2 linked regions of the Parabacteroides timonensis genome follow. The protein of the gene in region 1 interacts with the protein of each later gene in a pairwise test. Links are inferred from orthologs where the notes say so. Each region holds a gene or a part of one and is shown in the gene's direction. Other genes may lie near its edges.

Region 1 (11,080 bases):
TGGATAAAGATATGCATTCTTTCTGAAAAGCTCCAGACTTCATCCTCTATTCCCGGCCATTTATAAGCATCCCAGCTACCTAATACCTCAAACTGGATATGGCTTTTGCGCGGAACTTTCAGGACAGCAGCTACCTTATAATATTTATTACTCGATTTACACTCGACTTCTTTCCCTATAGCCGATGTTTTACCGAACAGTTTCCCGGCCGTCTCTTCCGACAGCACGATCTGTTGCGGATCTTTCTTCAGCAGGGACGGATCGCCTGCCACAACGGGGAAAGTGAATACATCAAAGAAAGTCGTATCGACAAATGCATAGTTAACATCTATGGCCACCTCTTTTGTACGAATGTCGTATTTACCACCGTACTTTATAAAGGTCGCGTTCTCCACCTTCGGATATTCTTTCCGGAACGTCTCACTAAGCGGAGTGACTGTAGAAGGCACCTGACCGTTAGCGGTTTGCTCTTCCCGGATCACCCGGTAGATATAATCGCCGTTCTTATTGAAATCCTCAAACGTCAGTTCATCCACAATCCATAAGTAGATAAGGAAAGCAGCCGTCATCCCCAACACAAATCCTAATATGTTGATGGAGGAAAACAGAAAGCTCCGTTTAACCTGGCGGATGGCTACTTTGATGTAATGTTTAAACATGGTTATTTCTTTTATATTTGCCACTATTTGATTAGAAACATTCAATATCCATGCCAGTTTCATAAAACACTAAATACTAAACATATAAGCATCCTCCAATAAGCAGCAACCGTACGATATCGTACACTTCCCATACAATTCCGCACGATTCTATTACAGATCGTGCAGATATCACGTAGGTATTCGTTGTCTGCCAGGGACAATATGTTTTGCCATCCTATTGGCAGAGTCTTGCCATCGGCATGGCAGAGTTCTGCCAATAGGGTGGCAAAGCTCTGCCAAGGCAGTGGCAAAATGTTTTTCCTGTATGCACTGCACCGAAGACTTACGGGATCACCAGTAAACATCAGGGAGTAATTTATTAAAAGTTCGGATAGTTCGGACTAATATGCCGGCTATCCGGAAATTTTACCTAAGTTTGGGGGACTCTATAATATACGAAGAACAAGGCTATGGCTGTACGACAAGGAAAAATACTGGTAATAGATGATAACGAAGATATCCTCTTCACCCTGAAAATGCTGCTTCGCCCACGGGTGGAAAGCATTACAACCTGTACCGACCCGAAAGAGATCAACTCCCTGGTATCAAGAACCAAATACGACGTTATCCTGCTCGATATGAACTTCACGGCCGATGCCGTCAGCGGGAAAGAAGGCTTTTACTGGCTGGAACGTATCCGGGAAATTTCGCCCGACACGGTAGTCATACTTATCACAGCCTATTCGGATACAGAGAAAGCCGTGCGAGCTATCAAAGCCGGGGCCACCGACTTTATTCCGAAACCCTGGCAGAATGAGAAGATGCTGGCCACTGTCTCGTCGGCCCTCGAACTCAGCCTGCGGCGAACGGAAGTACAAGCACTGAAGGAACAAAAGTCTGTTCTTACCACCACAGAGCCGGAAATAGAGCTGATCGGCGACTCGCCTGCCATGAAGAGCGTATTCAATACCCTGGAAAAAGTAAAGAATACGGATGCCAACATCCTCCTGCTCGGCGAAAACGGCACGGGAAAAGACCTGATTGCCTACACGTTGCATAAACAATCGTCCCGTAGCCAGGAGGCTTTCATCCCGATCGACTTGGGTAGTATTCCTCATAACCTGTTCGAAAGCGAATTGTTCGGATACGAAAAAGGAGCCTTTACCGATGCCGGAAAAAGCAAAGCGGGCCGCTTCGAGATTGCATCGGGCGGCACACTGTTTCTGAACGAGATCGGGAACCTGCCGCTTACCCTCCAGTCGAAGCTGCTCACCGTTATCGAACAGCAAAAGATCAATCGGATCGGATCGACCCGGGAGACTCAGATCGATGTCCGCCTGATATGTGCCACAAATACCGACCTGCACGCCGCCGTACAGGACGGGAGTTTCCGTCAGGACTTGCTTTATCGCATCAATACAATCGAAATTATCATTCCTCCATTACGTGAAAGGGGAAACGACGTCTCTCTCCTGGCCAACCATTTCCTGCGGCACTATTGCCATAAATATAAGAAGGAGATCGAAGGTTTCTCTCAGGAAGCGCGTCAACTTCTGAAGCAGTATCACTGGCCGGGGAACGTGCGTGAACTGCAACATGTCATCGAACGTGCCGTGATCCTTTCCGACCGTAAACAGTTACAATACGATGACTTCATGCTCCGCATACCGGCTCGATCCTCTCAGGAGAAAGAGGAAAAGTTCAATCTCGAAGAGCTGGAAAAAAATACCATACAGGATGCGTTGCGTCATTGTTCCGGCAATATGACACAGACAGCCGAGCTATTGGGTATTACGCGTACATCTTTATATAGGCGACTCGAAAAATACGGACTATGAAACAGTATTCGAAAAAGGCTGCCGGACTGATCCTTTTGCTGGTGACCACCTGCCTGGTATTTGCCTTCCTGGTCACCGGGAAGTTTTATATCTCTGCATTTGTTGTCATGGGCGTCATACTGATTGAAGTATATTACCTTTTCCGCCTGATGGGGAAAAGCGACCGTCTGTTCCGGCAATTTATCTGGTCTGTCCGTTATTCCGACTTCCTGTCTTCCGGTATCCCGCCGGCAAACAAGCCGGAGGCTTTGCCACAAGAGTTGATCGATGCGATGGAGGAAGCGTTGCAGCATTATAAAAAGAACCTGCAACAGAAGGAAAGCCAGTTGCAATACTTCCAGGCTTTAGCGAATCATATCGACCTTTCGGTCCTGGTCTACTCCTCCGAAACAGGGAAGATAGAATGGATGAACCAGGCAGCCAGGATACAAACGGGACTGAACTTTGCCGAAACGGTAGACGACCTGGCCGTCTATCACCCGGAACTTCCTGCCCGCCTGCGTATTTTGCATCCGGGAGAGCTTTCCATCCTGCAAGTCCGCCGGAAAGAAGAGTATTCACAACTGATCCTGTCGGCCATGTCGTTTGTGGTACTGGGTAAGCCGTTGACTGTCGTAAGCATGAAAAACATCCGCTCCGTTTTGGAGAACAAGGAAACGGAAGCATGGCAGAAACTGATACGGGTGCTCACACACGAAATCATGAACTCCATGACTCCGATCGTATCTTTGTCCGAACTATTGAAAAACAAACAGGTATCCGGGGATAACAATGAAGAAGACCGGGAAGAGGTAAACCAGGCAGTCGATACGATTTTCCGGAGAAGCAGCGGGCTGGTCCGTTTTGTAGAGAATTATAGAAAAGTGACAGGACTTCCCGCACCTGTCGTCGAAATCATTACCGTCGATAGCCTGCTGAACAGTGCCGCCGTATTATTCAAAGAGAAATCGGATATCGTCAAGATACTTCCCGCAACCTCCCATTTGCAGATCATTGCGGATAAAGCTATGATCGAACAGATACTGATCAACCTGATTCGAAACGCCGTCGACGCCACTCAGAATTGCAGTGAGCCATCGATTGAACTGTCGGCCGGGATCAATGCGGAAGGGAAAACATATATCCAGGTCAGTGACAACGGGACAGGCATCCCGGCGGATGTGCAGGAACGTATCTTCATCCCGTTCTTCACCACCAAACCAACAGGTTCAGGCATCGGACTCAGTATTTCCAGGCAGATCATGCACATGCATAAAGGTAACCTCACCGTTATTTCCGAAGCCGGGCAGGGAAGCCGTTTCCTGCTTACTTTTCCCTGACCGGAGTAAATGCCTTCTCCCCTTTTTGGAATAAGTAGCTACAACATAGCAAAGTTTGTTATACATTTGTATGCAGAATAAACATTAGATATCCGACAATTATGATAAAGATATTTCCAACAGACAAAGTTAAAGAACTCGATCAATACACCATTCAAAACGAACCGATCAGTTCTATCGATCTCGTCGAACGCGCCTCTACTGTATTTGTACATGAATTTTGCCGCCGTTATTCCAAGCAAACACGTATCATCGTCTTTGCCGGACAAGGGAACAACGGGGCGGATGCACTTGCCATCGCACGTCTATTGAAAGACGAGTGTTATAAGGTAGAGACCTACCTGTTCAACCCGACCGAACATCTTTCTTTCGATTGCGAAATGAATAAGCAGCGGATACTCGGGCTGGAAAAAGTAGAATTCACGGAAGTTATTGCCGACTTTGTCCCGCCTGTACTGACCGACCGCGATGTCGTAATCGACGGTTTGTTCGGATCAGGCCTGAATCGCCCGATTACCGGAGGTTTTGCTGCAATGGTGAAATATATAAACCAGTCGGAGGCTACCGTCGTATCGATCGATATTCCTTCGGGACTATTCGGTGAGAACAACCAGACAAATGATCCGGACTCTATCATAAGAGCCAGCCTGACGCTTACGTTCGGTTTCCCGAAACTGGCCTTCTTCTTCCCGGAGAATGCGCAATATGTCGGCGAATGGAAAGTATTGGATATAGGTATCCATCCCGATATTGTCGACAATACTTCCACTCCATATATGATGGTTACCGAAGAGGATATAGCCGAAGTATTGCAACCTCGTGAAAAGTTCTCCCATAAGGGAACCTACGGTCATGCATTACTCATCGCCGGAAGTAAAGGCAAGATGGGAGCTGCTTTACTGGCAGCCCGTTCCTGCCTGAGAAGCGGTACCGGATTACTAACCGTACATATCCCGCAACGTGGGGAGGTGATCATGCAGGCTGCTTTCCCGGAAGCAATGGTCAGCTTCGATCCGCATCAGGACTACTTCACAACAGTACCGGAAATAGCTCCTTATTCGGCAATCGGTGTCGGCCCCGGCCTGGGACAACACCTGGAATCGGCGGCGGCACTGGAACGTTTGCTCCAAACAACCGAGAAACCTGTCGTCCTCGATGCCGATGCTCTTAACCTGCTTGCTTCCAATAAAGACCTGTTGAACCGTATTCCGCCGAGAAGCATCCTGACTCCGCATCCCAAAGAGTTCGACCGTATCGCAGGAGAAAGTAATACAATGTACGAACGACTGAAAAAGGCACAGGCATTTGCCACCGAGCATAAGCTCTGTGTTATCCTCAAAGGGACTTATACTGCTATCTGTACGGCTACCGGAAACGTTTACTTCAACAGTTGCGGTAACCCGGGTATGGCCACGGCCGGTAGCGGCGATGTTCTAACCGGTATTATTCTCGGTCTGTTAGCTCAGGGAGCCGAACCCGAAACAGCTGCCGTTGCTGGTGTATTCCTGCATGGCACAGCTGGAGACCTGGCCTCAGTTTACCGCTCAGAAGAAAGTATGATAGCTGGGGATATTACGGATATGCTGGGAAAAGCATTCAAACAGATTAAATAAATTAATTCCAGGATTAGTGAATAACTTATATGGCCAGCCTGTTTCTGTTCAGTAGAAACAGGTTGCCGTATTTTAGTAACGAAGCTAATACCCCCACTGTAAAAATCAAGTTTCATTTCCCTTGCCACATTTTCAGCAAATTATTATAAACACCACTAACCTTCTTTTTCAAAAAAAGCTGTATATTCGAGATCTATAAGAAAAGGAGAGATGATAAATAAACCGGGAAATATTATTTTACAAATATCATTTGTAATTAGCTTATTATGCTTAGTTTCATGTTCCAACAGAACTTCTGTTTCAACTGAGCTCGATAAGGCCAGGTCGTTAATGGAAATAGCTTCCGACAGTTCATTAGCCATACTCGATAATATAACCTCTCCTGAAAAACTATCTGAAAAAGAATATGCCGCCTATTGCCTGCTACTTACTCAGGCACTGGATAAAAACTACTACATACATGACTCGGATTCATTAATTATGATAGCCACAAATTATTATGAGAAACATAATGATTTATTATCTCTGGCTTTATCTTACTACTACGCAGGACGTGTGTATTCAGATATGCAAGATGCTTTACAAGCTCAACAATATTATTTAAAGGCACTTGCTTTAGGAGAGAGTCTCAATCAACCGGAACTACTTGTCAAGGTAAATAATAACCTTGGAACCCTTTATAGTTATCAGGATATTTATGAAATGGCTTTGCCACTTTACAAAAAGACTCTGACTCTTTTGAAAAAAACAAACGATTCTACGAATATGCCTTTCGCTCTACGTAATATCGCACGTGTATTCACAGAAACCCATCAACCGGACAGTGCTATTTATTATTATGAACAAGCAATAAAAATAGCCACACCTCAAAGTATTTTCTCTCTTCAAAACGATTTGGGCAGCTTATATCTCAAAAAAGGGGAATATCAAAAAGCATACAATTATATTAAAGCTGCGATTCAATCATGTGGTAACCCTAAACTAGTTCATCCCTTATATCTTAACTTAGGTGAATACTATTTCAATACAGCTCAATATGACTCTGCTCAATATTATTTAAATTATAGTCTGCAAAGCCCTGTAACATATACACAAGCAGGAAGTTTATATTTTCTTGCTCAAATAGAAAAACAAAAACTTGATTTTAAAAACTATCTGAAATACTGGAACAAATATGAACAATTAAGAGATTCTATTGAGAACGATTCGCATTTTGAAAATATCAGGATAGCGCAAAGCATGTTTAATTATCAGCGCATAGCCGATGAAAAAAACAAATATGAACAAGAAGCAACAAAAAGGATGATTATAATCTATCAGATATTAATTATCATTACAGCTCTGTTAATTACCTTTTTCTTCTTCTTTAAAAGAGAACAACAGAAAAAGAAAAGATTAATAGATTTAAAGGAGAAGTTGTATAAACAAAGTTTACAATACATAGAGGATAACAAAAGGAAAATATCTTTGTTAGAACAAGAGCTTACATCCGGTCAAGAAACAATCAGCGAAGTAAAAAGACAATTGTTTGAAACCAGAAAATTAATGCTTGAAATGGAAAACAGACAAATTTCATTAAAGCACGATACGATGCAACTACTAGAACAAGATCTGAAAAGATCTACCTTATATACAAAAATCCATCAAACCGAGGAGAAACTGAGCGAGAGTGAATGGTCTGAACTTTTTATGTTGATCGATGCTACTTATCCCAATTTCAACAGTCGCCTCTTAGAGCTTTGCTCACGAATATCCCAGGAAGAATTGCGTATCTGCTATCTCGTTAAAGTCAATATTCCTGTAAAAAAGATAGCCATACTTATGAACATTACAAGCTCTGGAGTGTCCCAATGCCGTAGAAGATTATACAAAAAGCTAACCAAAGAAGCCGAAAACGCCGAGAAGTTCGACTCACTTATCTCTGATTTACAATAGCTTATACATTGTCACAATTTTGTCAACAAAAATATAGTTGTGATTTAAAGAGGAATTATAATTTTGCCAGAGCAATTTCAATTTTATCAACTGGTAATTAAATTTATAGAATTATGAAACGGTTAATCGCAACTTTATTTTTAGTTATTTGTGGAGTGTTCTGTGCTCAGTCTATATATGCAGACAGAATTCCGACTAAAGGGAAATGGGGACAGACAGATATTCGCTCTATTATTCCTGCACCTCCAACAGCATCCATTGAAGGAACAGATTTGACGATCGAATTCATTCACCCCTTGAGCAATCTGACCGTTAAAGTAACAGACAATACAGGCGCGGTAGTCTATGAAGAAAATATAACTGTATCGACTCCGCAAAGTTATACAATACCTTTGAGCGTTCAGAGTGGAGAATATACATTAAGTTTAATCCATAACTATGGAACCTTAACAGGCTCATTTGTTATCGAATAACTTTGCATCGTACTGAAATTTATGTTTTTAGAGCAATTTGTGAGGATAATTTAACCAACCTTCATATCTCGATCTCCTTTTCCTTTCACAAGTTGCTCTGGCTAATCAAAACTTTAACTATGCTCTATATAAACCTCTCTTACTTGACCAAGATACTACAAATCAAACGTATCATCTGCATTACAAAAGACTAAAAGAACACTTTACGGTTGGTTTCTAACAAAATATTTCCTAGTTTTGTACAATCATAATTGAGATAAAATAATTTGTTTGGATATGAAAAATCTGATCACAATAGCATGTCTTTTGTTTAGCTTGCCGCTCATGGCTCAAACCAAAGTGGTAAAGAAAAATGCCGTCAAAGCTAATAATTTCGGTATTACCTATTCATTACCGAAAACACAACTAATCGTTGATTCGGAAGTAACAAAGGTCACCTGCAAAGCCGGGCCTTATTACAAATATGCAGAAAAATACCTCGGAGTAAAAGATGCAATAACAGAAGATAAAGTATATTATGAGTTAGGAAAAGTATCGCTTGTCAACAAGGGAATACCTGATCCTGACAATACTTATATCGTTGAATTTAAAAGCGGGACAGTAGCTCCGTACGCTTATCTGACAGAAGAAGGATTATTATGTTCCATCAATGCCGAATACACTCCTGAAGAGTCAGAACTCGAAACGATCAAGAAAAATGGACAAGCACCGGTTAAAGTGACCGATGCATCCGTATTCTCAGAAGAATTACTTATGGCCGGATCGACTGCCAGACAAGCTGAAGTTGCAGCCAAACAGATCTATCGTATCCGTGAAAGCCGCTTGAATATATTAACCGGAGACGCGGATAATCTACCTCCCGACGGTGAAGCTATGAAGCTGGTTATCCAGCAGTTGGAAGAACAGGAAAAAGCATTGACCAATCTGTTCACCGGTATTATAACCAAAGAAACGACTCACTATGAGGTAAACATCACCCCTTATGATAACCTGGATAAAGAAGTCCTATTCCGTTTCTCCAACCTGATGGGGATTGTCGATGCAGACGACCTGGGTGGCGTTCCGGTCTATATGAACTTGAAAGCGACAGACCGTGCTCCGGTTCTCGACCCGAAAGAAGCCGAAAAGAAGGAAAAATCACTGAAAGGTATTATTTATAACGTACCGGGAAAAGCTAGTATCGAGATCAGCATGAACAAAAAAACACTATATAAAGGAGAAGCCCAAATCACTCAGTTCGGTTCACGCGAAGGCCTTGCTCCTGTTATGTTCGAAGACAAAAAAGCTCCGGTGAAAGTCTATTTCTATCCGGAGACCGGCGCCATAAAACAAATAATTCAATAATAATCTAATTTAAATTTCTATGTTTGAAGGACAACCTAAAGGTTTATACGCGTTAGCCTTAGCGAATACCGGCGAGCGTTTCGGGTATTACACGATGCTCGCGATTTTTACTCTATTCTTACAAGCTAAGTTCGGCTTTACAGCCGCCGAGACATCAACCATCTTCGGTTCTTTCTTAGCAGCAGTGTATTTCATGCCACTCGTCGGAGGTATCCTCGCCGATAAGTTCGGATATGGAAAAATGGTAACAACAGGTATCATTGTGATGTTTATCGGATATGTATTGTTATCTATTCCGACACCCTCTTCTACCGGAAAAGTACTGATGTTCGGAGCTTTAGCCCTGATTGCCTGTGGTACAGGTCTTTTCAAGGGGAACTTGCAGGTAATGGTAGGTAACCTATACGATGCTCCCGAATACAGAGCGAAACGTGATACTGCATTCAGTATATTCTATATGGCGATCAACATCGGTGCGATGTATGCTCCGACAGCAGCTACTATGATCACTAACAAGATGTTGGGAAAAGCCGGATTCACTTATGTGCCGCAGATCCCTTCGCTCGCCCATCAATTCCTGAACGGAACGATTACAGAAGAAGGAGCAACAACGCTGAGCGGCTTACAGGCTGCACAGAATTTCGTTGGCGATACAGCTACTTTCTGTACGACTTATATCGACAAATTATCCGAGGCTTACAACTACGGCTTCGCTATTGCTTGTATCTCCCTGGTCGTATCCATGTTGATCTACGTGGTGTTCCGCCCGACATTCAAACATGCCGATTACAACTCTAAACAGGCTAAACCTGCCAACGTACAGGAAGAAGAACTGACACCGGAACAGACAAAAGCACGTATCCAGGCTCTGTTACTGGTATTTGCCGTTGTTATTTTCTTCTGGATGGCATTCCACCAGAACGGTTTAACACTGACATTCTTTGCACGTGACTATACCGCACAGGCTGTTACAGGTCTGGATCGTTTAGGATTCAATATCGTAAACCTCACTTTCCTGCTGGTTGTTGTTTATGCCGCATTCTCCTTGTTCCAGTCAAAGACAGGTAAGGCAAAAGGTATCTCTGCCGGCGTGTTGATAATCATGTTGGGCTTACTGGGATGGAGCTACTGTTCTATGGATTCGACAGTGACTATCCTGCCACAGATCTTCCAGCAGTTCAACCCGTTCTTCGTGATCGTGCTGACTCCGGTATCGCTGGCGGTATTCGGTTACCTGGCAAAGAAAAAGAAAGAACCTTCTGCTCCGCGTAAGATCGGTATCGGAATGGTTATCGCGGCTTGCGGTTTCCTTATCATGGCCGTTGGTTCACTGGGTCTGCCGACACCTGCTGCTGTTGAAGCGAATGGTATTTCTGCAGATGTACTGGTTTCTCCTAACTGGTTGATCTCTACTTACCTGGTATTGACTTTCGCCGAGTTATTATTATCGCCGATGGGTATTTCATTCGTATCCAAGGTGGCACCTCCTAAATATAAAGGTATGATGATGGGAGGATGGTTCGTAGCTACGGCTATCGGTAACTATCTGGTGGCTATCATCGGTTACTTGTGGGGAGGAATGCAGTTGTGGATGGTATGGAGCGTACTGATCGTGTGCTGTCTGTTATCGGCACTGTTCATATTCTCTATCATGAAACGATTGGAAAAAGTAGCCAAATAAGACAAAACTGAAATATGAAGTTGCAGCAAAGATATTTCACGCAAAATTCTTTCCGGTTCAAAAGATGGAGCCGGAAAGGGTATGCTGCATTCTTCAGTCTTAGCCGAAGCGTTACGATCGGGCAACTTTCTTCCAATGTATCGGAAAGATTCCAGGTCAAGAACGGTTCCAACCACTCGTCTGTATTAGTTGCCGGACAGATAAACACAGAAGAGACCGAGGTCGTAACAGACAGC
Region 2 (11,032 bases), on another replicon or contig:
AGTTGAAAGTGATCGATGTAATGGCGGAGAACGAGATTCTGTTGATCCTGTATCGTAAGGAGTACCAGCGTTACCAGTCTCTGAAAAGGGAATTGAGGGAGGTGACGGAGAAAGCCGATCAGAACCGACAGGAAGAAGATTATATTCGTTTCCAGCTGGAGCAACTGACGGAGGCTCGTTTGGTTGCCGGTGAACAAGAAGAACTGGAACAGGAGTTGGAAACATTGTCGCATGCTGAAGATATCAAAGGTTCATTATATAAGATAACCGAGTTACTGAATGGTGAGGAACAGGGGAGTGTCCGCTTGATAAAAGAGGCGCTTTCTACTGCCGACTCTTTGGAACGTTATTATCCTAAAGCGAAAGAGATTGCCGAACGTTTGCGGTCGGCTTATATCGACCTGAATGATCTGGCTTCCGAAACCGATGTCCTGAAAGAAGATGTGGAGTTCAGCCCTGAACGCCTGGACTGGGTGAACGAACGTCTGAATACGCTTTATACGTTGGAGCAGAAACATCGTGTTTCTACCGTAGAGGAACTGATTGCCATACAGGATAAATATACAGAGCAACTACGTGATATCGATTCGTTCGATGAACAGATCGAAGCGATAAAGGGACAGTTGGATATTTCTCACCAGGAACTGCTTCAACAGGCTGCCGTATTGAGCGAGCAGCGTAAGATTGCCTCCCGTGCGATCGCCTCCCAATTGGTGGAGATGGTCATTCCGTTGGGAATGCCTAATGTACAGTTTGCCGTCGATTTCGTTTCCCGTCCCGAACCTGAAAGCGATGGAATGGACGATATCCGCTTTCTCTTCTCTGCCAATAAGAGCGGTGAACTGCAACCGGTGGCACAAACGGCATCCGGTGGTGAGATTTCCCGCCTGATGTTATGCATAAAGGCAATGATTGCCGGTTTTACTGCCCTTCCTGCAATTATTTTTGATGAAGTGGATACAGGAGTTTCCGGGGATATTGCCGATAAAATGGGGGATATTATGCAGGAACTGGGTGCAAAAATGCAGGTGATCACCATTACGCATCTACCACAGATCGCAGCAAAAGGTAAAGAGCATTTCTTTGTCTATAAGGAAGATACGACAGAACGTACGATTACCCGTATCAAGAAACTGAACAAAGATGAGCGCATAAAGGAAGTGGCTCGTATGTTGAGCGGTGCCTCCCTGACAGGGGCTTCGATTGCCAATGCGAAAGAGTTATTGAAGGTGAAACGGTGATTTTGCCTGTTAAACCATTTCATCCGGAATTGGTCATAGTAGTAATTACTAACTAAAAACTAAAAGTCATGAAACGGATTAGCTTTATATGTTTGTTGATTTTGTTGTGTAGTTTGCCGGGACGAGCTCAGTTTTGGATCAGTTTTGGTTGGAATGAACCACATTGCCAGAGTTGCCTTTGGATGGAACAGGCCATGCGTCTGAATGGACGACAAGCTGCCGATTATCACAATATCGTTCATAAATACGGTCAGAAGATAGAGAAAGAGGCCCGTAAACATTACCGTTACTGGGATCAGTCTGCCAAGAAAATATTCAATCTGCGTATGGAACGCGACCGTAAGTTGCAACGCGTTCTTTCTCCTTCACAGTTCCGCCTGTATGTTCGTTTCGTTCGCGAACGTCCGCAGCGTATTCATGATTATCAGGGTTGGTATAACAACCCTCATTATCCGGAATATCGCCCGTCGAATGTTTGCTGGCGTTATGAGGATCATTACTGGCATAACCAGTGGGAATATACTAACGGACGATGGAATGGACGTTTTGATGATGGTAAATGGTACCCGGGTAAATATGATCGCCCCGGTCATCCCGAACATCGTCCCGACCGTCCTAACCATAACAACGGTCAATGGCGTCCGGATAAAAATAACCGTCCCGATCATAACCAGCATTACGACAGACCTTCCAGACCGAAGAACGACCGGTATAATAAGGATAAAAATTCCGACAACAGGAAAGATCGTGACAAAAACCGTAAGGAAAAAGAAAAGAAAGATAACAAACGACAGGAAAGTAAGCGTTCTGAAGTGTATCGCAGAAGCTGAAAGTCGGTAAAAGTAGACGGATGTTCAGAGTCAATAAGCACATATTATTATTAATAGCCGGTTGTGTATGGATCATAGCCGGAATTAATATTCTACGGATCGGAATTCTTACATGGATGCATGATGCCCATTACTCGGTGCTTAAGGTGGGAGAAGCAGTTATCGTATTTTTGTTGTTCCTTAATTTTGTGTTTCTACGTCTATTCAGGAAGCATAGCGAACGTATTGCCCGAAAGGGAGAAAAAAATTGTCCTTTCTCTTTCTTTGATGTCAAAGGTTGGATTGTGATGATTTTTATGATCACTTTCGGTGTAGGAATCCGTCATTCCCGTTTATTGCCTGACTCCTTTATTTCTGTTTTTTATACGGGCCTTTCTTCAGCCCTTATCATAACCGGAATATTATTTCTTATTCAAGGCGTGAAGGAACGGCAAAACAGTAAATAATGTTTGTATATTTGCATTCGCATTCAATTGAAAGAATACAGTTAATATATATTTGATGAAAGAGAACGAAATGGTATTCGGCATACGTGCCGTGATAGAGGCTATCCAGGCCGATAAGGAAATAGATAAAATTCTTATAAAGCGCGAGTTGCAGGGGGAGTTGTCCCGTGAACTGTTTGAAGTACTGAAAGGACGTGAGATTCCTGTTCAACGTGTACCGGCAGAGCGTCTCGATCGTTTGACCCGGAAAAATCACCAGGGAGTGATCGCTTTTATTCCGGCTGTGACTTATCAGCGTCTGGAAGATATTATACCTTTTGTTTATGAGCAGGGAAAAAGCCCTTTCATCGTACTTTTGGACGGCGTTACCGATGTCCGCAATTTCGGAGCGATAGCCCGTACTTGCGAATGTGCAGGAGTCGATGCTATTGTTATTCCGGCAAAAGGAAGCGTCACTGTCAATGCTGATGCGATCAAGACATCTGCCGGAGCCCTGCATGTATTACCCGTTTGTAAAGAGAAAAGCATTTCGGAAGCGATCCGTTTCCTGCAGGCAAGCGGAGTGAAAGTATATGCTGCTAGCGAGAAAGCATACGAGAACTATACAGCTATCAAATATGAGGGTCCCGTTGCTATCGTAATGGGAGCGGAAGATACAGGTGTTTCGATGGATAACCTGCGTATCTGCGACAGCATGGTGAAGATTCCTCAGTTCGGGACGATCGGTTCACTCAACGTGTCGGTGGCAAGTTCTATCCTTATTTATGAGGTAGTGCGTCAGCGTATGAATGAAGAACAAAACAACTAATAGATAAACACAATGAAAAAAGTTATTGCAACAACAAATGCACCTGCCGCAATAGGCCCTTACAGCCAGGCAGTACAAGTAGGAAATATGTTATTTGCTTCCGGCCAGCTGGGTATCGATCCGGCAACAGGCAACTTCGTGGAAGGTGCTGTGAAGGAACAGACAGCACAGGCTTTCAAGAACGTTAAGGCTATCCTGACAGAAGCAGGATACGATATCGACGATGTGGTGAAAACAACCGTATTCCTTGCCGATATGGGCGATTTCGTAGCAATGAATGAAGTATATGCTTCACAGTTTGAAGGAACTTTCCCGGCTCGCTCTGCCGTAGCCGTAAAAACATTGCCGAAGAATGGTTTGGTAGAGATTGAAGTGATTGCTGTAAAGGCTTGATAATCATAGTTGAAAAAATAAGGGACTTTTGAATTCAAAAGTCCCTTATTTTGTTTTTAAAAGTCTGGTCTTAACATTTCAAAAGACCCTTATTTTATTTAGGGTACTACCTTCCGAATAATTTGTTAAGTAAATCTTTCTTTCCCATCTTCTGTAATGCCAAGGTTATTTGCCGGCGGAATTCCGGTTTATACCAGAAAAAGAATTGCCGTTGTGCCAGTTTCTGCTCCTTGGTACGTGCAGTATATACTTTCTCCAGGGTATAGGGATGATAACCGGTGTAATACATTTCCGTAGCCAGTGTCATAGGTGTAGGAGTGAAGTCCTGTACCTGTTCCAGTTGGAAATGCAGCTTTTTTGTTTCGATAGCCAGATTGGCCATGTCTATATCCGTACATCCCGGATGGCTGGAAATAAAATACGGTATTAACTGTTGGTTGAGTCCGTATTGTTTATTGACGCGATCGAATATCTTCTTGAATTGTCCGAATTGTTCGAAAGACGGCTTACGCATCATTTTCAGTACGTTATCTTCCGTATGTTCGGGAGCTACCTTCAGACGTCCGGATACGTGCCGGGCGATCAACTCTTCCGTGTAACTTTGTGCTGACTTATTCACGATTTCATCGTCATAACGATGCAAAAGAAGGTCGTAGCGTACTCCACTGCCGATAAACGATCGTTTGATACCGGGCAGCCGGTCAACAGCCTTGTAGATATCCAGTAGCGGAGTATGGTCTGCATTCAGGTTTTTGCATATAACAGGTGAGATACAGGACGGCTTTTTGCATTTGGCACAGATACTCTGATCCTTGCCTTTCATCTTGTACATATTAGCCGAAGGACCTCCCAGGTCGCTCAGGTTACCTTTGAAATCGGGCATTTCTGTAATTGCTTTTACTTCTTTCAGGATAGACTCTTTACTTCGGGAAGCAATAAACTTTCCCTGATGTGCAGAGATCGTACAGAAGGCACAGCCCCCAAAACATCCCCGGTGCATATTTACGGAGAATTTGATCATCTCGAATGCCGGTATCGTTTTCCCTTTGTATTTAGGATGTGGCAGGCGGGTATAAGGCAAATCGAATGAGGCATCCACTTCTGTTTCCGTCATGGGAGGGAAAGGAGGGTTGACGACAATTGTCTGTTTCCCCACCTGCTGGAGGATACGGGATGCATTATATTTATTTGATTCTTCTTCGATATGCCGGAAGTTTTTGGCCTGTTTCAGTTTGTCGGACAAACATTCCTCATGTGAGAAAAGTACGATGTCATCGGGCTTTTTCTCTTCTTTATCAGTCAGGTAAGCAGTCTGACGAATATCTTTCAGTTCGTAGAACGGTTCTCCGGCCTGTAAGCGCGTAACCAATTCGTTCATCGGTAATTCTCCCATTCCGTAAATCAATAGATCGGCCGGGCTATCTACCAGGATACCGGGTCGAAGCTTGTCCTGCCAGTAATCGTAATGTGTCAACCGGCGTAAAGAGGCCTCGATACCACCGAGTACGACAGGTATATCAGGATAGAGTTCTTTTAATATTTTGGTATAGACTATGCTTGGGTAATCCGGTCGCATACCTGCTCGGCGATCCGGTGTGTATGCATCGTCGCTACGTAACCGTTTGTTGGCTGTGTAATGATTAATCATCGAATCCATCGCACCGGGGGATACACCGAAGAAGAGACGTGGAACTCCCAGCTTTTTGAAATCCCGATAATCTCCACGCCAGTCCGGCTGCGGTACGATCGCGACACGAAGCCCCATAGCCTCGAGTGTACGTCCGATAACGGCAGCACCAAACGAGGGATGATCTACGTAAGCATCCCCACTAAAAAGAATTACATCTATATAATCCCATCCACGTGCTTCAACTTCTTTTTTAGTTGTAGGCAACCAGGCGTCAGGTCTGAAAGTTTTCATGTTGCAAAGGTAGACATTTGGGGTATAACTTTAGCTTATAGGGGATAGAATTTAATGATTGGTATATAAAAAAAGGATCCTTTACCTTTGTAACCGAAAAGAAAAATATAAGTGAAACAGCAAACATTATCAATAAGATATGTGTTATCCTGACAAACACAATTATTAAAAACAATACAGTATGAAAGCATTAACAGACGAAAAGCTAACCATTGTAGGTGCAGCAGGTATGATCGGTTCTAACATGGCCCAAACAGCTTTAATGATGGGGTTAACCTCTAATATTTGTCTTTATGATCCTTTTGCTCCGGCCCTGGAAGGTGTAGCGGAAGAAATGTTTCAATCCGGATTTGAATATGCCAATATTACTTACACTTCTGATATCAGCGAGGCATTAAGAGGTGCTAAATATGTCGTTTCATCCGGCGGTGCAGCCCGTAAAGCAGGTATGACCCGCGAAGATTTGCTGAAAGGTAATGCCGAAATTGCAGCCCAGTTCGGTAAAGATATACGCTCTTATTGCCCGGATGTAAAGCATGTGGTAGTGATCTTTAACCCGGCCGATATTACCGGATTGATTACCTTGTTATATTCCGGCCTGAAACCTTCACAGGTAAGTACGTTGGCTGCTTTGGACAGTACACGTCTGCAAACAGCACTGGCACAACATTTCGGTATCCGTCAAAACCTGGTGAAAGGATGTCGTACCTATGGAGGACATGGCGAACAAATGGCTGTTTTTGCATCTACTGCAACTGTCGATGGCAAACCGTTACTGGATCTGATCGGAACTCCCGAACTGACTGACGAACAGTGGGAAGACCTGAAGGTAAAAGTGATACAAGGTGGAAAACGTATCATCGAACTTCGTGGCCGTTCTTCTTTCCAGAGTCCGTCTTACCTGTCAATCGAAATGATCCGTGCCGCTATGGGTGGTGAATCCTTCCGTTGGCCTGCCGGAACTTATGTGCATACCGGTAAATTCGATCATATCATGATGGCTATGGAAACAGAAATTACCAAAGACGGTATTTTTTATAAAGAAGTAGAAGGTACGCCGAAAGAAAATGCAGAACTGGCGGAAAGTTATGTACACCTGAGTAAATTACGTGACGAAGTGATCGGTATGGGTATTATCCCTGAAATTCATTTGTGGCATACATTAAATCCGCATATTAAATAAGCAGTTTCTTAATATTATATACGAAGAAAGGAGTGACCGGTCTACCGGCACTCCCTTTCTTCGTATATGGTGTTTTATCTATTATAAATTTCTTTCCGGATACATCGCATCCCACCATTCCGGTTCATCCTTCAACCATTTGGCGAACCAACTGAAGATCGTATTCTGCCATTCAAGACGTTTCTTATAGTCGACAACTCCGTGGTTTTCACCGTCTACCTGGATAAATTCGACTGTTTTACCAAGCATTTTTAATGCCAGGAACATCTGAATACTTTCACCGATAGGGACATTGGTGTCCGCATTACCATGAAGCAGCAGGAGCGGGGTCTTTATCTTATCGGCATTGAACAACGGACTCTGTTTGGTAAAGAACTCCGGATTATTCCACGGATAAGTCCCTGTATTGGCAACCGAGCAATAGCCATATCCCCAATAACCTTCTCCCCAGTAACTACTCAGGGCACTGATACCGGCATGGCTAACTGCTGCCGCAAACAGATCGGTACGTGTTTGCAGATATTGTGTCATAAAACCACCGTAACTGGCTCCTGCGCAACCAATCTTTTTCGGATTTACGAAGGAATGTTCTTTACAGAATAATTCCGTACCGCGGATAATTTCTTCGGCTGTTACTTTTCCCCAGGCATTAACGTGGCGGGCGGCAAATTCTTGTCCGAAACCGGTTGTCCCGCTCGGATTAAGCGTGTAGACAACGTACCCTAATGCTGCGTACATGTGCATGGAGTAGCTGAACTCTAAAGCACGGTTTGTCGGGGATGTTCCACCGTAATAGTAAACGATCATCGGATATTTCTTTGACGGATCGAAGTTCGGTGGCAGGTAATACCGTCCCTGGATAGTTGAACCTTCGGCAGAGGTGAAGTTCCAGTCGTGTACTTCTCCCAGCTTGATGTCTTTCAGCTTTTCGGCAGACAGGTCATAGATCAGGCGGCTCTTCCCGTTTTTTAAATCAAAGGCATACAGTCTATTGGCGTTGGAAACGCTTTGTCCGTAATAGTACATGACTGGGGCCATTTCCGCTAATGAATAGTTATAGACCACATCCTCAGAAGTATTCAGTTGCTTGATTTTTCCGTTTGAAGGATTGCAGGTATAAATACGTAGGTAATCCTGATCTTCCGTCAGCATATAGATCTGACCGTCATATTTGTTCCAGACGGCACTTGTTACGTTCGGATCGAAGTCTTTGGTCAGGGCTGTCGCTTTCCGGGTGACCGGATCATAGAGGAATAACTGTCCGTCGTATGTATTTGATATTTGTCCTTCCTTAATATTTAATCCGATTCCACCGAAAGCATTTCCCGAACCACTGACCAATAATTGTTTCCCGTCGGGAGAGAAAGAACCGCCATTTACGTATTTGGCCTTTTCCCAAATAGTGTCGACCGCCATTGTCTGTAAGTCGAGTTTATAAAGGGAATTGCTGGAGAAAGGCAAAGAGGTGTAATCCTGTTCGCTGGTACTGAACAGCAGGTAACGGCTATCCGGACTTATGTCGTTGATGTAAGTGCTGTTGTGCCCGAATGTCAGCTGTTCGTACAAACCGGACTGCAGGTCGTACCGCCAGATAAAGTAACGGTTGCGAAAACCCGGCAGACGGTCGTTGGGTTCGAGGATACGGAGCATGTCGGGACCATCCTTCGGGCCTTCTTCCTGTATGGTGAAAAGGAGGCTTTTTTCGTCAGGTGTGAAGCTGAAACTACCTTCCGGCAGATTGTTTGCCAGTATTTCTTCCTGCATAGTGGCGGGATCGACGGCAACCAGCTCTTTTCCTGTTGAGGCTGTACGTGTGAAATACATCTTATTGCTTGTCGGCATCCAGCTGGCTTCCATTATAAATCCTTTATCCTGCAAGAGGATACGTCCGGTTGAAGCATCGCGCAATTGGGCGAAAGATTCACTTTTGCCACCTTCCAGGCGGGTATAGTATTTGACCAATACATATTTACCGTTGGGTGAAACGCTGGCTCCACGGAAGTTTGTTCCTTCCAGGACGTCGCGCGAAGTATAACGTTTCTCCGGGTTGAGGGATGCGATGACTTCGGCCTTTTCACCGCTTTTATAGATCGCTTTTAAGGTAGGAGGACAGGTGTCGTTTTCTGCTGTCAGGTATTTGATCACTACTTCGTACCGGTGGGGTTCCATCGTTAACTCGGAAGTGGCACTTACCGGCTTGTTGTTTACATATACGTCGAACGAACCGGGACCGGAAACTTCCAGTGTCCCTTTTGTGTACCGGTCACTGTTTAGATAGAACGAGAAAAGGTGAAGTGCATATCCCTTTTCCGGAGCTTTGAAACGGATTATTCCGGCTGTATCGGCATCCAGAACAGTTGCATTCGACAAAGCTCGGTCGAAGGGTACAGTCGATTTGAGCAGATTCTTTATCTCAAAAGGTTTACCGTTCACATTCAAGCTGTCGGCCATGATCGGTTTGTTCACCGGGATAGGACCGGCGTGCAGGAACTGCATTACTTTTATATCCTCTGCCGCCTGTAAGGTAAAGGCGGAGAAAAGCATTGCAGAGAGAAAGTAGGTACATTTATTCATATAACTTGTGTTTATTGATTGCGTATGCCGCTGACCAGGTAAAGATTATCGGTATCTTCCATATCCTGTATATGGAAGAACGGTTCCATCATTGCGGCCACTTCCCGTACGGGAGGCAGACCGAATGAAATCCGGTTGGCTTGTTTATTGTGGTGGCCGTTGATCGATTCGCGTCCTTCGCTATGGCAGATCACGAGTTCACCACCGGGAACAAGCAATCCGGTCAGATGGGCGATCAGTTTTTCCGGCTGTTCAAAATGAGGAAATACACTGTAGGCTATGATGAAGTCGAACTGTTCATCTTTCAGATCCATCACATCCATACAGCGGAAATCGACCGTATCCACCGCATATTTATTGCGGGCCTGCTCGATCATCCGGGGAGAAATATCTATTCCTGTGATATGGGCAGGGGAATAAGTAAGCAGATATTGTTCCAGTATACCTGTTCCGCATCCCACATCTAATATCTTCAGCCCTTTATGCAAGGTGGTGTGTTCCAGTATATAAGTGATCTTTTCGGGATCATGATAACAAAGTTCATCCCAGCGATCGGCCAGGGCATCGAAGAAACCGGCTATTTTATTCATGTTAATTGCCCCTCCCAGACAAAGCAACCGGAAAACTGCTCCTTCAGGTGAGTCGGATTTTCAAACAGTCCGAATACGGAAGAGCCGGACCCAGACATAGATGCATATACGGCCCCCGCTTGGTAAAGCGTTTCTTTGATTTGTCCGATAACCGGATGTTTGGTGAATACGCTTTGTTCAAAATCATTTATCATTAACTTTTTCCATTCGGAAACGGGCCTGTTTATAATCTCTTTAAGAGATAGAGCCGGGGCTGCCGGTGTGACCAGTGAATAGGCTTCGGGAGTGGATACCGCTACATCGGGTTTTACCAGGCAGAGGTGATAGTTTTTCAACGATAGCTCGACCGGTTCAAAAATATTTCCTGTACCTGTAGCAAAGACAGGTGTGTTACGGATAAAGAAAGGACAGTCGGCACCGATGGTCGCTGCTAACTTTTCCAGTTCTTCCGGTTGTATATTCAATTGACAGAAGTCATTCAACAGTTTCAACATGAAAGCGGCATCAGCCGATCCTCCGCCTAGCCCGGCACCGAAAGGGATTGCTTTCAGTAAATGGACCTCCAAAGCCGGAATATCATATTGGGTTTTAAGCAGGTTCAATGCTTTTATTACCAGGTTCTTTTCCATAGGGGCATCTACTTGTATGCCGGTTTGGGTGAAAGACAGTTCTTCCGCACTTACTATTTCAAGTGCGTCTTTCACGGGTATGGGATAGAATACAGTTTCAATATTATGATAACCGTCCGGTCGCTTATTGACGACGTTTAGACCCAGGTTTATTTTGGCATTAGGAAAACAAATCATAGATAGAGTTTTTTAATTATGTTTTATAGACAAACGTAGACAAAATAATTAGTATAAACAAGTTGTTTTGCTTGGTTTTGTGTCGTTCATATTAGGGATGGCTTTATTATTCTTTTTTGGAAATAAGGAAGCGTTGATTTTTCGAAATATTGATTATCTTCGCCGCGTGCTAATTTAATTCTAATCGAAAATTCAAGAAAATGAAACGAATCGTTTTTTTAGACTATGTACGCGTGTTTG

Evidence for each region.
Region 2: the proteins of BQ7394_RS05665 (region 1) and rlmB interact in binary tests that used the Escherichia coli proteins (3 or more experiments, as listed by UniProt). The link is inferred for Parabacteroides timonensis from one-to-one orthologs.

Annotation. Positions count from the first base shown.
Region 1 is NZ_LT669940.1:1,283,824-1,294,903, reverse strand. The notes cover bases 3,220-6,155. They hold BQ7394_RS05665 (NAD(P)H-hydrate dehydratase), read left to right. Parts: upstream 3,220-3,899; coding sequence 3,900-5,411; downstream 5,412-6,155. Other genes in these bases: BQ7394_RS05660 (tetratricopeptide repeat protein), read left to right, coding at 5,622-6,155; BQ7394_RS05670 (sensor histidine kinase), read left to right, coding at 3,220-3,798. Also shown: BQ7394_RS05680 (ABC transporter permease), read right to left, coding at 1-659; BQ7394_RS05675 (sigma-54-dependent transcriptional regulator), read left to right, coding at 1,112-2,479; more of BQ7394_RS05670, read left to right, coding at 2,476-3,219; more of BQ7394_RS05660, read left to right, coding at 6,156-7,346; BQ7394_RS05655 (DUF3244 domain-containing protein), read left to right, coding at 7,460-7,819; BQ7394_RS05650 (DUF4831 family protein), read left to right, coding at 8,096-9,163; BQ7394_RS05645 (peptide MFS transporter), read left to right, coding at 9,183-10,844; BQ7394_RS05640 (hypothetical protein), read left to right, coding at 10,859-11,080. UniProt on the Escherichia coli protein: Bifunctional enzyme that catalyzes the epimerization of the S- and R-forms of NAD(P)HX and the dehydration of the S-form of NAD(P)HX at the expense of ADP, which is converted to AMP.
Region 2 is NZ_LT669941.1:1,055,708-1,066,739, reverse strand. Bases 1,561-4,448 are described here. They hold rlmB (23S rRNA (guanosine(2251)-2'-O)-methyltransferase RlmB), read left to right. Parts: upstream 1,561-2,572; coding sequence 2,573-3,325; downstream 3,326-4,448. Other genes in these bases: BQ7394_RS11890 (YgiQ family radical SAM protein), read right to left, coding at 3,825-4,448; BQ7394_RS11895 (RidA family protein), read left to right, coding at 3,338-3,718; BQ7394_RS26285 (hypothetical protein), read left to right, coding at 2,092-2,517; BQ7394_RS11910 (hypothetical protein), read left to right, coding at 1,561-2,071. In the rest of the region: DNA repair protein RecN, read left to right, coding at 1-1,241; more of BQ7394_RS11910, read left to right, coding at 1,310-1,560; more of BQ7394_RS11890, read right to left, coding at 4,449-5,639; BQ7394_RS11885 (malate dehydrogenase), read left to right, coding at 5,821-6,822; BQ7394_RS11880 (S9 family peptidase), read right to left, coding at 6,904-9,396; BQ7394_RS11875 (class I SAM-dependent methyltransferase), read right to left, coding at 9,408-9,986; ispE (4-(cytidine 5'-diphospho)-2-C-methyl-D-erythritol kinase), read right to left, coding at 9,983-10,792; BQ7394_RS11865 (acyltransferase), read left to right, coding at 10,993-11,032. UniProt on the Escherichia coli protein: Specifically methylates the ribose of guanosine 2251 in 23S rRNA.